One region of the Affinirhizobium pseudoryzae genome, then DNA from elsewhere that is predicted to be linked to it. Evidence: predicted binding sites of a transcription regulator. Region 1 holds the regulator's gene; each other region holds the start of a gene.
The links. Region 1 encodes LexA, which represses DNA repair genes until DNA is damaged. Its sites were predicted from a motif close to TGTTCNNNNTGTGTTCNG; they were not measured.
Positions count from the first base shown of each region.

Region 1 (3,277 bases):
GATTTCGTTCGTCATCATGCCGGCGGCACTGGCCGGAATGATTGCCATGCCCTTCGGTCTCGACGCGCCGTTTTTCGCGGTGATGGGGCTTGCACTGGAGTGGGTGATCAGAATTGCCCACACCGTTGCCGCCTGGAACGGAGAGGTTTCCTTCGGTGTGAAGCACGCTCTTTTCCTGCCGCTCGCATCGGCCGGCTTCATCCTGATCGTTCTGTCCAGAACGGCATTGCGCCTGCTCGGCGTGGTGCTGATTGCCATGGCTCTTCTGGTGGACTGGCTGAGCCAGACGCAAAGAATACCTGATCTGCTGATTTCGGAGGACGGCACGCTTCTGGCCTTGCTGCAGAATGACAAGGCCTATGTAAACCGGCCACGCCCGTCCGATTTCCTGTATCGGCAGTGGCAAAGTGCGCATGGGATCGGAGAGACCATCCCGCCGCAGACATCCACCGCCGCACGCCCGGAACCGGAAGAGGCCCCCGAGCCAGCGGGATCCACTGCCGTTAAAGCCACCGTGACCGATGGACCACCCCCGCGACGGCCACCCTTGACGGACGCCGAGTTGCGAACCGCCCGCCAGGCCTTTGCCCGGCAATTTTCAGCGCACACCAGCCGCGGATTTCACTGTGTCCCGTCGCTCGCCTGCACCGCCGTCACAGAACACCACATCAGGATCATGGTCCTGCAGGATTCCCGCTACATCGGTCCTGCCTGCGACGAGGCCGATCTGGTGGTTGCCACATCGACGCGGCTCACCGCCTGCCGGTCCGGCGCGCTTCTCATCACCGGGGAACACCTGCGCCGAACCGGTGCATTGCAACTGTCATTTCCCGAAGCGCCAGGCGCAAGCCGCGACCAGACCGCCTGGGTCCTCACGGCGTCTTTTACCGACGAGTCGCGCCCGTGGCATCAGCACCGGGCCTATTCCTGGCGGACGGGCCGGAACGACAACCAGATCCCGCCGCACCTTGCGCGGCTCATCAGTGGTAACGGCGGATAAGCCCGACGAGCTTGCCCTGCACCTTGACCCGGTCGGAGGAGAAGATGCGCGTCTCATAGGCCGGATTGGCAGCCTCGAGCGCAATCGACGCTCCCTTGCGGCGGAACCGCTTTAGCGTGGCTTCTTCGTCATCGACCAGCGCCACGACGATGTCACCGGCAACCGCCGTGCTGCCATTGCGGATGATCACGGTGTCGCCGTCCAGGATGCCGGCCTCGATCATCGAATCGCCCTTCACCTCCAGCGCATAATGTTCGCCAGGACCCAGCATTTCGAGCGGAACGCTGATTTCGTGCGTGGTGTTCTGGATGGCGGAAATCGGCACGCCGGCAGCAATCCGTCCCATCACCGGGACGGCAGCGGAAGAAGCGCTGTCCTCGGCCACGGCCGTAAGGTTGGGTTTTGCCGGCGGAGCTTTGCCGAGACTGCCTTCGATGACACTCGGGGAGAAGCCGCGCCGGGGTTGCGGCGCCGGTGTATAGGCTTCCGGCAGCTTGATCACTTCGAGTGCGCGCGCCCGGTTCGGCAGCCGTCGGATGAAGCCGCGTTCCTCCAGCGCCGTAATCAGCCGGTGGATGCCGGACTTCGACGCCAGATCCAGCGCATCCTTCATTTCATCAAAAGAGGGGGGCACCCCGGACTCCTTCATGCGTTCGTGAATGAACAGAAGAAGTTCCTGCTGTTTGCGTGTGAGCATGGCGACGATCCTGATGGAAACAAATCCAGAACAGACACTATATGTTCCATATGTGTTCTGCAAGTGCTTAAAATCTGTTGAAGCATGCATCAACGGCGGGAATAGCTCGATTTTTCTTCCCGTAAAGAGAACGTGTTGCCACAAAGCAGTCTTGCGGAAGCGATGGCCAGTCGTTGCCGGGATGACGAAGCTACGCGATTCGCACAGCAGAGGGCGTGCATCCCGGGGCGGCTTTTCGGAAGCGTCTTTTTGCGCGGCGTCGGTGCTCGCCGGTCTGTGCCGCGGTCCCCTCCGATCTGTTGGGTGACAGCGGATCGCTGCGCTGCTAATCAGCGTCCCACAAGCACCGGGGCTGGCGGCCCGTGCGGCAAGGGCCGGCCCCGTGGCAAGGGCGGTGCGCGTTGCAGGTGTGGTTGAGGGTCTTAAGGAGTGAAGCAGATGTCAGTGAAAGCCAATTCGGAAGTCTCGGTCGGCGAGGGGTCCTCTCGTGTCGTGTTTTCCAACAGCGCGCCCTTCTCGCTGATCTGCGGTCCCTGCCAGATGGAGAGCCGCGAGCACGCCTTCATGATGGCGGGTGCGATCAAGGAGATCTGCGACAGGCTTGGCATCGGGCTCGTCTACAAATCGTCTTTCGACAAGGCGAACCGCACGTCCTTATCGGGCAAGCGCGGCATCGGTCTCGACAAGGCGATGGAGATCTTCGTTGATCTGAAGAAGGAATTCGGCTTTCCGGTGCTCACCGATATCCACACGGAAGAACAGTGCGCCCTGGTGTCCGAGACGGTGGATATCCTGCAGATCCCGGCCTTCCTGTGCCGGCAGACGGATCTTCTGGTGGCGGCCGCCAAGACCGGTCGCGTCATCAACGTGAAAAAGGGCCAGTTCCTGGCGCCCTGGGACATGAAGAACGTGCTGGCCAAATTTACCGACAGCGGCAATCCGAACGTGCTCCTGTGCGAGCGCGGAGCCTCCTTCGGTTACAACACGCTGGTCTCCGACATGCGGTCTTTGCCGATCATGGCGGGCCTCGGCGCACCGGTGATCTTTGACGCGACCCATTCGGTGCAGCAGCCGGGTGGTCAGGGTGGATCGACCGGTGGCGAGCGCCGTTTTGTCGAGACGCTCGCGCGTGCGGCGGTTGCCGTCGGTGTGGCCGGTCTTTTCATCGAAGCCCATGATGATCCGGACAACGCACCGTCCGATGGACCGAACATGGTGCGTCTCAGCGATCTCGAACGTTTGCTGGAAAAGCTGATGGCGCTGGACGCCGTTTCCAAGGCGGCCTGAGATGCGGTTGAAGCTCCGGGGGCGGATCGGCTGTCCCTGGAGCTTTGCGATCGGGGTCAGGAGGCCAGACGATAAGGCGCGCCGGCGTGCTGCGCCTTTGCGGTCTGTGTCTGACCGATCTCGAAACGCGCCATCTGGCGGGCGAGGTCCTGCGCATGTTCGGCGAGGTCCTGGCAGGAGGCGTTCGCCTCTTCGGCCATGGCGGCGTTCCGCTGCGTCACCTGGTCCATGTCGTTGACGGCCTGGCTGATTTCGGCAAGTGCGCTGGATTGCTCGCTGGCCAGGCCAACGAT
Region 1 covers NZ_CP049241.1:3,092,973-3,096,249, reverse strand. The annotation lists gene G6N78_RS14980 (ComEC/Rec2 family competence protein) at 1-1,000, shown strand, start outside; gene lexA (transcriptional repressor LexA) at 981-1,697, opposite strand; gene kdsA (3-deoxy-8-phosphooctulonate synthase) at 2,136-2,984, shown strand; gene G6N78_RS14965 (methyl-accepting chemotaxis protein) at 3,041-3,277, opposite strand, start outside.

Region 2 (3,277 bases), 250 kb from region 1:
CGCCGACTGGTCGAACTGCATGAAAACGAGGTTCCAGAATTCGAGGAAGCGGTCGCCATCCTCTTCCGGCGAACCGGGAGGCCCACCCCAGACATGATCGCCCTGATCGATGAAGATTTCCGAACACGGACCGCAGGGACCGGTATCGCCCATCTGCCAGAAATTGTCCGAGGTCGGGATGCGGATGATCTTGTCGTCCGACAGACCGGCGATCTTCTTCCAGAGCGTCGCGGCCTCGTCATCGTCCGCATAGACGGTCACGAGCAACCGGTCCTTCGGCAGGTCGAACCCCTTGGTCACGAGGTTCCAGGCAAGCTCGATCGCGCGATCCTTGAAATAGTCGCCGAACGAGAAGTTGCCGAGCATTTCGAAGAAGGTCAGGTGTCGTGCAGTGTAACCGACATTGTCGAGATCGTTGTGCTTGCCGCCGGCGCGCACGACCTTCTGCGAGGTCGTTGCCGTGGAGTAGGGCCGGGATTCAAGGCCCGTGAAGACATTCTTGAACTGCACCATGCCGGCATTGGTGAACATCAATGTAGGGTCGTTGCGCGGCACGAGCGGGCTCGAGGAAACGATCTCGTGACCGTTTTTCCGAAAGTAGTCGAGGAAGGTCGACCGGATTTCATTCACGCCACTCATGCAACAGCCCTTGTTCCCCCGCCCGCCCGGGCGGTTTTACCGCGTCAAAAACCACTGGCTTTTATCGTTCCAGCCGGACCCTGTCCAGCACGACAAAAGCCGACCGGACATCTTCCTGCGATGCGCGGCCGGCTTTCAAATTCGATCCGAGACGATCCGCCCGATCAGGAGTCGGCATCCCCATCGCCGTCATTGGCATCCGGCCCGCCGTTCTGCAGGAAACGGTCGGCGATCAGGCCGGCATTCTGGCGCAGCGACAGCTCGATCTCACGCGCCACTTCCGGATTGTCGCGCAGGAAGGTCTTCGCATTTTCCCGCCCCTGCCCCAGCCGCTGGCTGTTGTAGGAGAACCAGGCGCCGGATTTTTCGACGATGCCGGCCTTGACGCCGAGATCGACCAGTTCGCCGGTCTTCGACACACCCTCGCCATACATGATGTCGAATTCCACCTGCTTGAAGGGCGGCGCCATCTTGTTCTTGACGACCTTGACGCGGGTCTGGTTGCCGACAACCTCTTCGCGCTCCTTCACAGCACCGATGCGGCGAATGTCGAGGCGCACCGAAGCATAGAATTTCAGCGCATTGCCGCCGGTCGTGGTTTCCGGCGAGCCGAACATCACGCCGATCTTCATGCGGATCTGGTTGATGAAGATGACCATGCAGTTCGAGCGCGAGATCGAGGCGGTCAGCTTGCGCAGCGCCTGGCTCATCAGTCGCGCCTGCAGACCCGGCAGGCTGTCGCCCATCTCACCTTCGATTTCGGCCCGTGGCGTCAGCGCCGCAACCGAATCGACGACGAGAACGTCAACCGCACCGGAGCGCACCAGCGTATCGGTGATTTCCAGCGCCTGCTCGCCGGTATCGGGCTGCGAAATCAGAAGGTTCTGCAGATCGACGCCAAGCTTGCGGGCATAGACCGGGTCAAGCGCGTGCTCGGCGTCGACGAAGGCGCAGATGCCACCCTTCTTCTGGGCTTCCGCAATCGTCTGCAGCGCCAGAGTGGTCTTACCCGAGCTTTCCGGGCCGTAGATCTCGATGATGCGGCCCTTGGGCAGGCCGCCAATGCCGAGCGCGATATCGAGGCTCAGCGAGCCCGTCGATACCGTCTCGATCTCGACCACGCTCTCGTTCGCGCCGAGCTTCATGATCGAACCCTTCCCGAAGGAGCGTTCGATCTGCGAAAGGGCCGCCTCCAGCGCCTTGCTCTTATCCACCGTCTTGTCCTCTACCAGCCGCAATGAATTCTGTGCCATCTGATCCACCTTTAGGTTATTGCAGCCCGGCGGGCAACAAACATCGGATGACGAATATGTACTCTTTTTGTTCTCATTTTGCAAGAGCCATTTAAGCCATTGCCTTAAAACAAAAATCTGGTCTTCGTTCTCTTTTCGTCCCGCACGTTGTCAACGATGGAAGACGGGCCGCGAGCCTCATGCGCGTAACGGGCTTCCGCGCCCGATTCGGGCAGCGGTCCGCAAGCCATCAGTCCTTACGGTCCAGCATTTCGCGCACGGCGACTGCCAGCTGCTTCAGGGAAAACGGCTTTGGCAGGAAGCCGAACTTGGCATCGGCGGGCAGGTTCCGGGCAAAGGCATCTTCCGCGTAGCCGGAGACGAAGATGAACTTCAGGTCCGGATAGGTTTTCCGCAGTTCGCGCAGCAGGCTCGGCCCGTCCATCTCCGGCATCACGACGTCGGAGACGACGATATCCACCTTGCCGTCCAGCTCTTCCATGATGTCGAGCGCTTCCGTGCCGGAGCCCGCCTCGTGCACGGTATAGCCACGCGTTTCGAGCATGCGTTTTCCGCCGCGGCGAACGGCTTCCTCGTCCTCCACCAGCAGCACGACGGCGGAATTGCCGGTCAGATCCACATCCTGGTTGGCCGGCGCAGCGGCGACGGCCGCGACCGGCGGCTGCTCGCCCGTCGCACCGGTCTCGGCGGAAGCCTCCGTCACGGGCTTCACCTCCGGGATATGCCGCGGCAGGAAGACGCGGAACGTGGTGCCCTTGCCCACTTCCGATTCGGGATAGATGTAGCCGCCGGACTGTTTGACGATCCCATAGACCATCGACAGGCCAAGCCCGGTGCCCTTGCCCACCTCCTTGGTGGTGAAGAAGGGTTCGAAAATCTTGTCCATGATCTCGGGCGGAATGCCGGTGCCGCTATCGGTCACTTCCACCATCACGAAATCTTCCGCCGGAAGGCGGGCCTGAGCAAAACCGGCGGCTTCCGCCGCATCGACATTGCGGGTGCGGATGCGGATCTGGCCACCACTCGGCATCGCGTCGCGCGCATTGACGCAGAGGTTGATCAGTACCTGCTCGAACTGCGACAGATCGGTGCGCACCGGCCACAGATCGCGGCCGTAATCCACCTCCAGCTTCACATTGGTGCCGGAGATCAGACGGTCCACCAGCATGCGCAGGTCGCCCACCACGTCGGTGAGGTTCAGCACGGCCGGCCGCATCGTCTGCTTGCGCGAGAAGGCGAGCAGCTGGCGCACCAGCACGGCGGCGCGGTTGGCGTTGCGCTTGATTTCCATCAGGTCGGCGAAGCTGGCATCCGAGGGACGCGCCTGCAGCAGCAGATGGTCGGAGGAGAGCAGGATGGCGGTCAGCACGTTGTTGAAATCATGC
Region 2 covers NZ_CP049241.1:2,840,024-2,843,300, reverse strand. The annotation lists gene alaS (alanine--tRNA ligase) at 1-639, opposite strand, end outside; gene recA (recombinase RecA) at 804-1,892, opposite strand; gene cckA (cell cycle histidine kinase CckA) at 2,122-3,277, opposite strand, start outside.
Region 2: a site for LexA is predicted at 1,950-1,967, ahead of recA (recombinase RecA). Genes of this name have one in related genera too.

Region 3 (3,277 bases), 870 kb from region 1:
GCGACCCTGCGCGGTCTGCAAAGGGTCTGGAACGCCACCCTGGCGGATGCGGACCTTTCGCCGCTTGCCCTTCGACTGGGCGCCGATGTGCCCATGTGCCTGGTGAGCCGGCCACTGTTGGCACGTGGCATCGGCGAGGCGCTGACGCCGGTGGCCTTGCCGGCCTTTTCCATGGTGCTCGTCAACCCGCTGGTCGGCGTATGGACGCCTGAGATTTTTCGCCGCCTGGAGCGGCGCGACAATGCACCCCTGCCTCCCCTGCCCTCGCTCGCGGATGCCCCCGTGTGGATGGATTACCTCAAGGAGCAGCGCAACGATCTGGAGCTGCCGGCCCGAAGCCTCGTCGCCATCATCGGTGATCTGATCATGGCGCTGGAAGAGAGCGGTGCCCGCCTTGCCCGCATGTCCGGCTCCGGCGCCACCTGTTTCGGCCTCTATGCCGATGAGGCCACGGCCACTGCGGCAACGCAGAGACTGGCGACCCGCTTTCCCGAGGCCTATATCCAGGCGACACACACGCTGCCGGGAGACGCATGATGGACCGTATTGATGAAAGCCGCCCCTTCATTCCGGTCGGCATTGCCGTTCTGACCGTGTCGGATACCCGCCGCCTGGATAATGACAAATCCGGCGACACGCTGGTGCAACGCATTACCGAAGCGGGCCACAAGCTGGTTTCCCGCGTCATCGTGCCCGATGAGCGCGAGGCGATCTTCGAACAGGTGCGCAGCTGGACCCTGCATGACGAGATCGACGTGGTGATCACCACCGGCGGCACGGGCTTTACCGGCCGCGACGTGACGCCCGAGGCGCTGGAGCCGCTGTTCGAAAAGCGCATGGACGGGTTTTCGGAAGTCTTCCACCGCATTTCCTACGACAAGATCGGCACCTCGACGATCCAGTCTCGCGCGACCGGCGGGGTGGCCAATGCCACCTTCATCTTCGTGCTGCCCGGCTCTCCCGGCGCCTGCAAGGATGCCTGGGACGGCATCCTGCGCGCACAGCTCGACTACCGGCACATGCCCTGCAATTTTGTGGAAATCATGCCGCGGCTGGACGAACATCTGAAGCGCGGCGGAAAAGGCTGATTGCGCGTCAGGGGCGCGTCGCCCAGGCGGGCACGATCTCGCTCGTCAGCTGGAACGGTTTTTGGCCGCCGGCCAGATCCACAAGCCGCATGCCGGGTTTAGCCACCGCAAACGCTTCCGCCTTGCGCAGGATCAGCCCCTGTTCGAGCGGTGGGACCGGCGACACCAGCCGTCGAAACAGCGGTCGGCGATGGTTGCGCGACGGAGAAAACCGGGCCGGCTGGCGGTTCATGGCAATGTGTTCCATCACCTCCTCCACCCAGCCGATCTGCGGTCGCGCACCGGGCTCGATGAGGAACAGCCATTCGCCGCGGGCCGCCTGCAGCACCTCGCGCAGGTCCCAATCCTGATGGAACCGGCAGCCGGCGGCATCGGCCACACGCGGCGAGGCGTCGCTGGAGCCGCAATCGAGCACGGCGACATCGCTCACGAGCCCCTCGACGGCGCCCGTGACCAGCACCGACAGGGTCTGTGCCAGCTCCGATTCCTGATCGCGGCATTCCAGTAAAACAGTCAGCATGATGCATGCTTATCGCATCGCAGCAGGAAATGCCACAAAGGTGTCATACGGATTTTGTTCTTGCAATGTTCTCATGCCTGCGGTAGTAATCTTTTCACGGTGGGCGGGGCGTTCACCGCTGGAGTTTCCCATGAACGAGCTGACCCAGTTGCGGCAGGACGCATTCGCGCCTGCTCATACGGCTGATATTGCCGATCACCTGGTCGAAGCCTCCGGTCTTCGGATCGAGGTCGATCGGCGACGTGGTCGCGGCGCGGGCTTGAACCCGAGTGGGCGGTTCGAGGACCAGCGCCGGGAGGTGTTCGACGATGGCTGGCAGACGCTGGAGGAGCTCGAACCCTTCAAAACCGAGGTGCAGGTGGAGAAGCCGAAGACGGCGATCACCCGCAATGAATCGCCCGATATCCCATTCGACCGTTCCGTGAACCCTTATCGCGGCTGCGAACATGGCTGCATCTATTGTTTCGCCCGGCCGAGCCACAGCTATATGGGGCTGTCCGCCGGTCTCGATTTCGAGGCGAAACTGTTTGCCAAGCCGGATGCGCCGCGGCTTCTGGAGCGCGAGCTCAGCCGACGCGAATACAAGGTGAAGCCAATCGCGATCGGCACCAACACCGACCCCTACCAGCCGATCGAGAAGGAATGGCGGATCATGCGCCAGCTTCTCGAGGTGCTGGCCAAGGCCAACCACCCGGTGATGATCGTCACCAAGTCGGCGCTGGTCACGCGTGACATCGACATCCTGTCCGAGATGGCGGCCAAGGGGCTGGCCAAGGTAGCGCTGTCGGTGACGACGCTCGACCGCAAGCTTGCCCGCACCATGGAACCGAGGGCGTCCACGCCTGCACGGCGGCTGGAAGCAGTCCAGCAGCTGAGTGCGGCGGGTATACCGGTGAGCGTCCTCGCCTCGCCGATCATTCCGGCGCTGAACGATCACGAGTTGGAGCGGATCCTGGAGGCCGCGCAGGCGGCGGGCGCAACGACGGCGAGCTACATCCTGCTGCGTCTGCCGCTGGAAGTCAGCCCGCTTTTCCGGGACTGGCTGCTGCGCCATTATCCCGACCGCTACCGGCATGTGATGTCGCTGATCCGCTCGATGCGCGGCGGCAAGGATTATGACGCGGAATTCGGCAAGCGCATGAAGGGCGCCGGCCCCTATGCCTGGCAGATTTCCCGCCGCTTCGAGATTGCCACCAAGCGTCTTGGCCTTGCGCGGCGCGGCGTGGCGCTGCGCGACGATCTGTTCATCCCGCCGGCGGGCGGCGGTGTGCAGCTCTCGCTCTTGTGAGTGATCCGCTCGGCGACCGCCGACGTTTTGAGTTCTGAAGCTTTCGGTCAGGTCCGCCGCCTCGGCCTGCCGGAGAGCCCTGTAGTCCCCCCTGTCCCCTTGGGTGGCAGGAAGCGTTGCCGCCTCACCGCTTCCTCAGGGCTTGCAGGAGATCGGGTGCGCGTGCGAGTGAATGCCGCATGTTAAAACGCACGCCACCCGATTCTCCGAGCCTTTTCGACGCCGCACCATTGGCGCCCGATTTTTCGCTGGAGCTTGCCGCGCGCGCTGCCGGCCACTGGCCGGTCGCCGGTACGGATGAAGCTGGGCGTGGCCCCCTCGCAGGCCCGGTGGTGGCAGCAGCCGTCATCCTCGATCCGGATCATATTCCCGGCGGCCTCA
Region 3 covers NZ_CP049241.1:313,857-317,133, forward strand. The annotation lists gene G6N78_RS01715 (4-(cytidine 5'-diphospho)-2-C-methyl-D-erythritol kinase) at 1-537, shown strand, start outside; gene moaB (molybdenum cofactor biosynthesis protein B) at 537-1,088, shown strand; gene G6N78_RS01725 (glycosyl transferase) at 1,096-1,608, opposite strand; gene G6N78_RS01730 (PA0069 family radical SAM protein) at 1,739-2,896, shown strand; gene rnhB (ribonuclease HII) at 3,076-3,277, shown strand, end outside.
Region 3: a site for LexA is predicted at 1,664-1,681, ahead of G6N78_RS01725 (glycosyl transferase). Genes of this name have one in related genera too.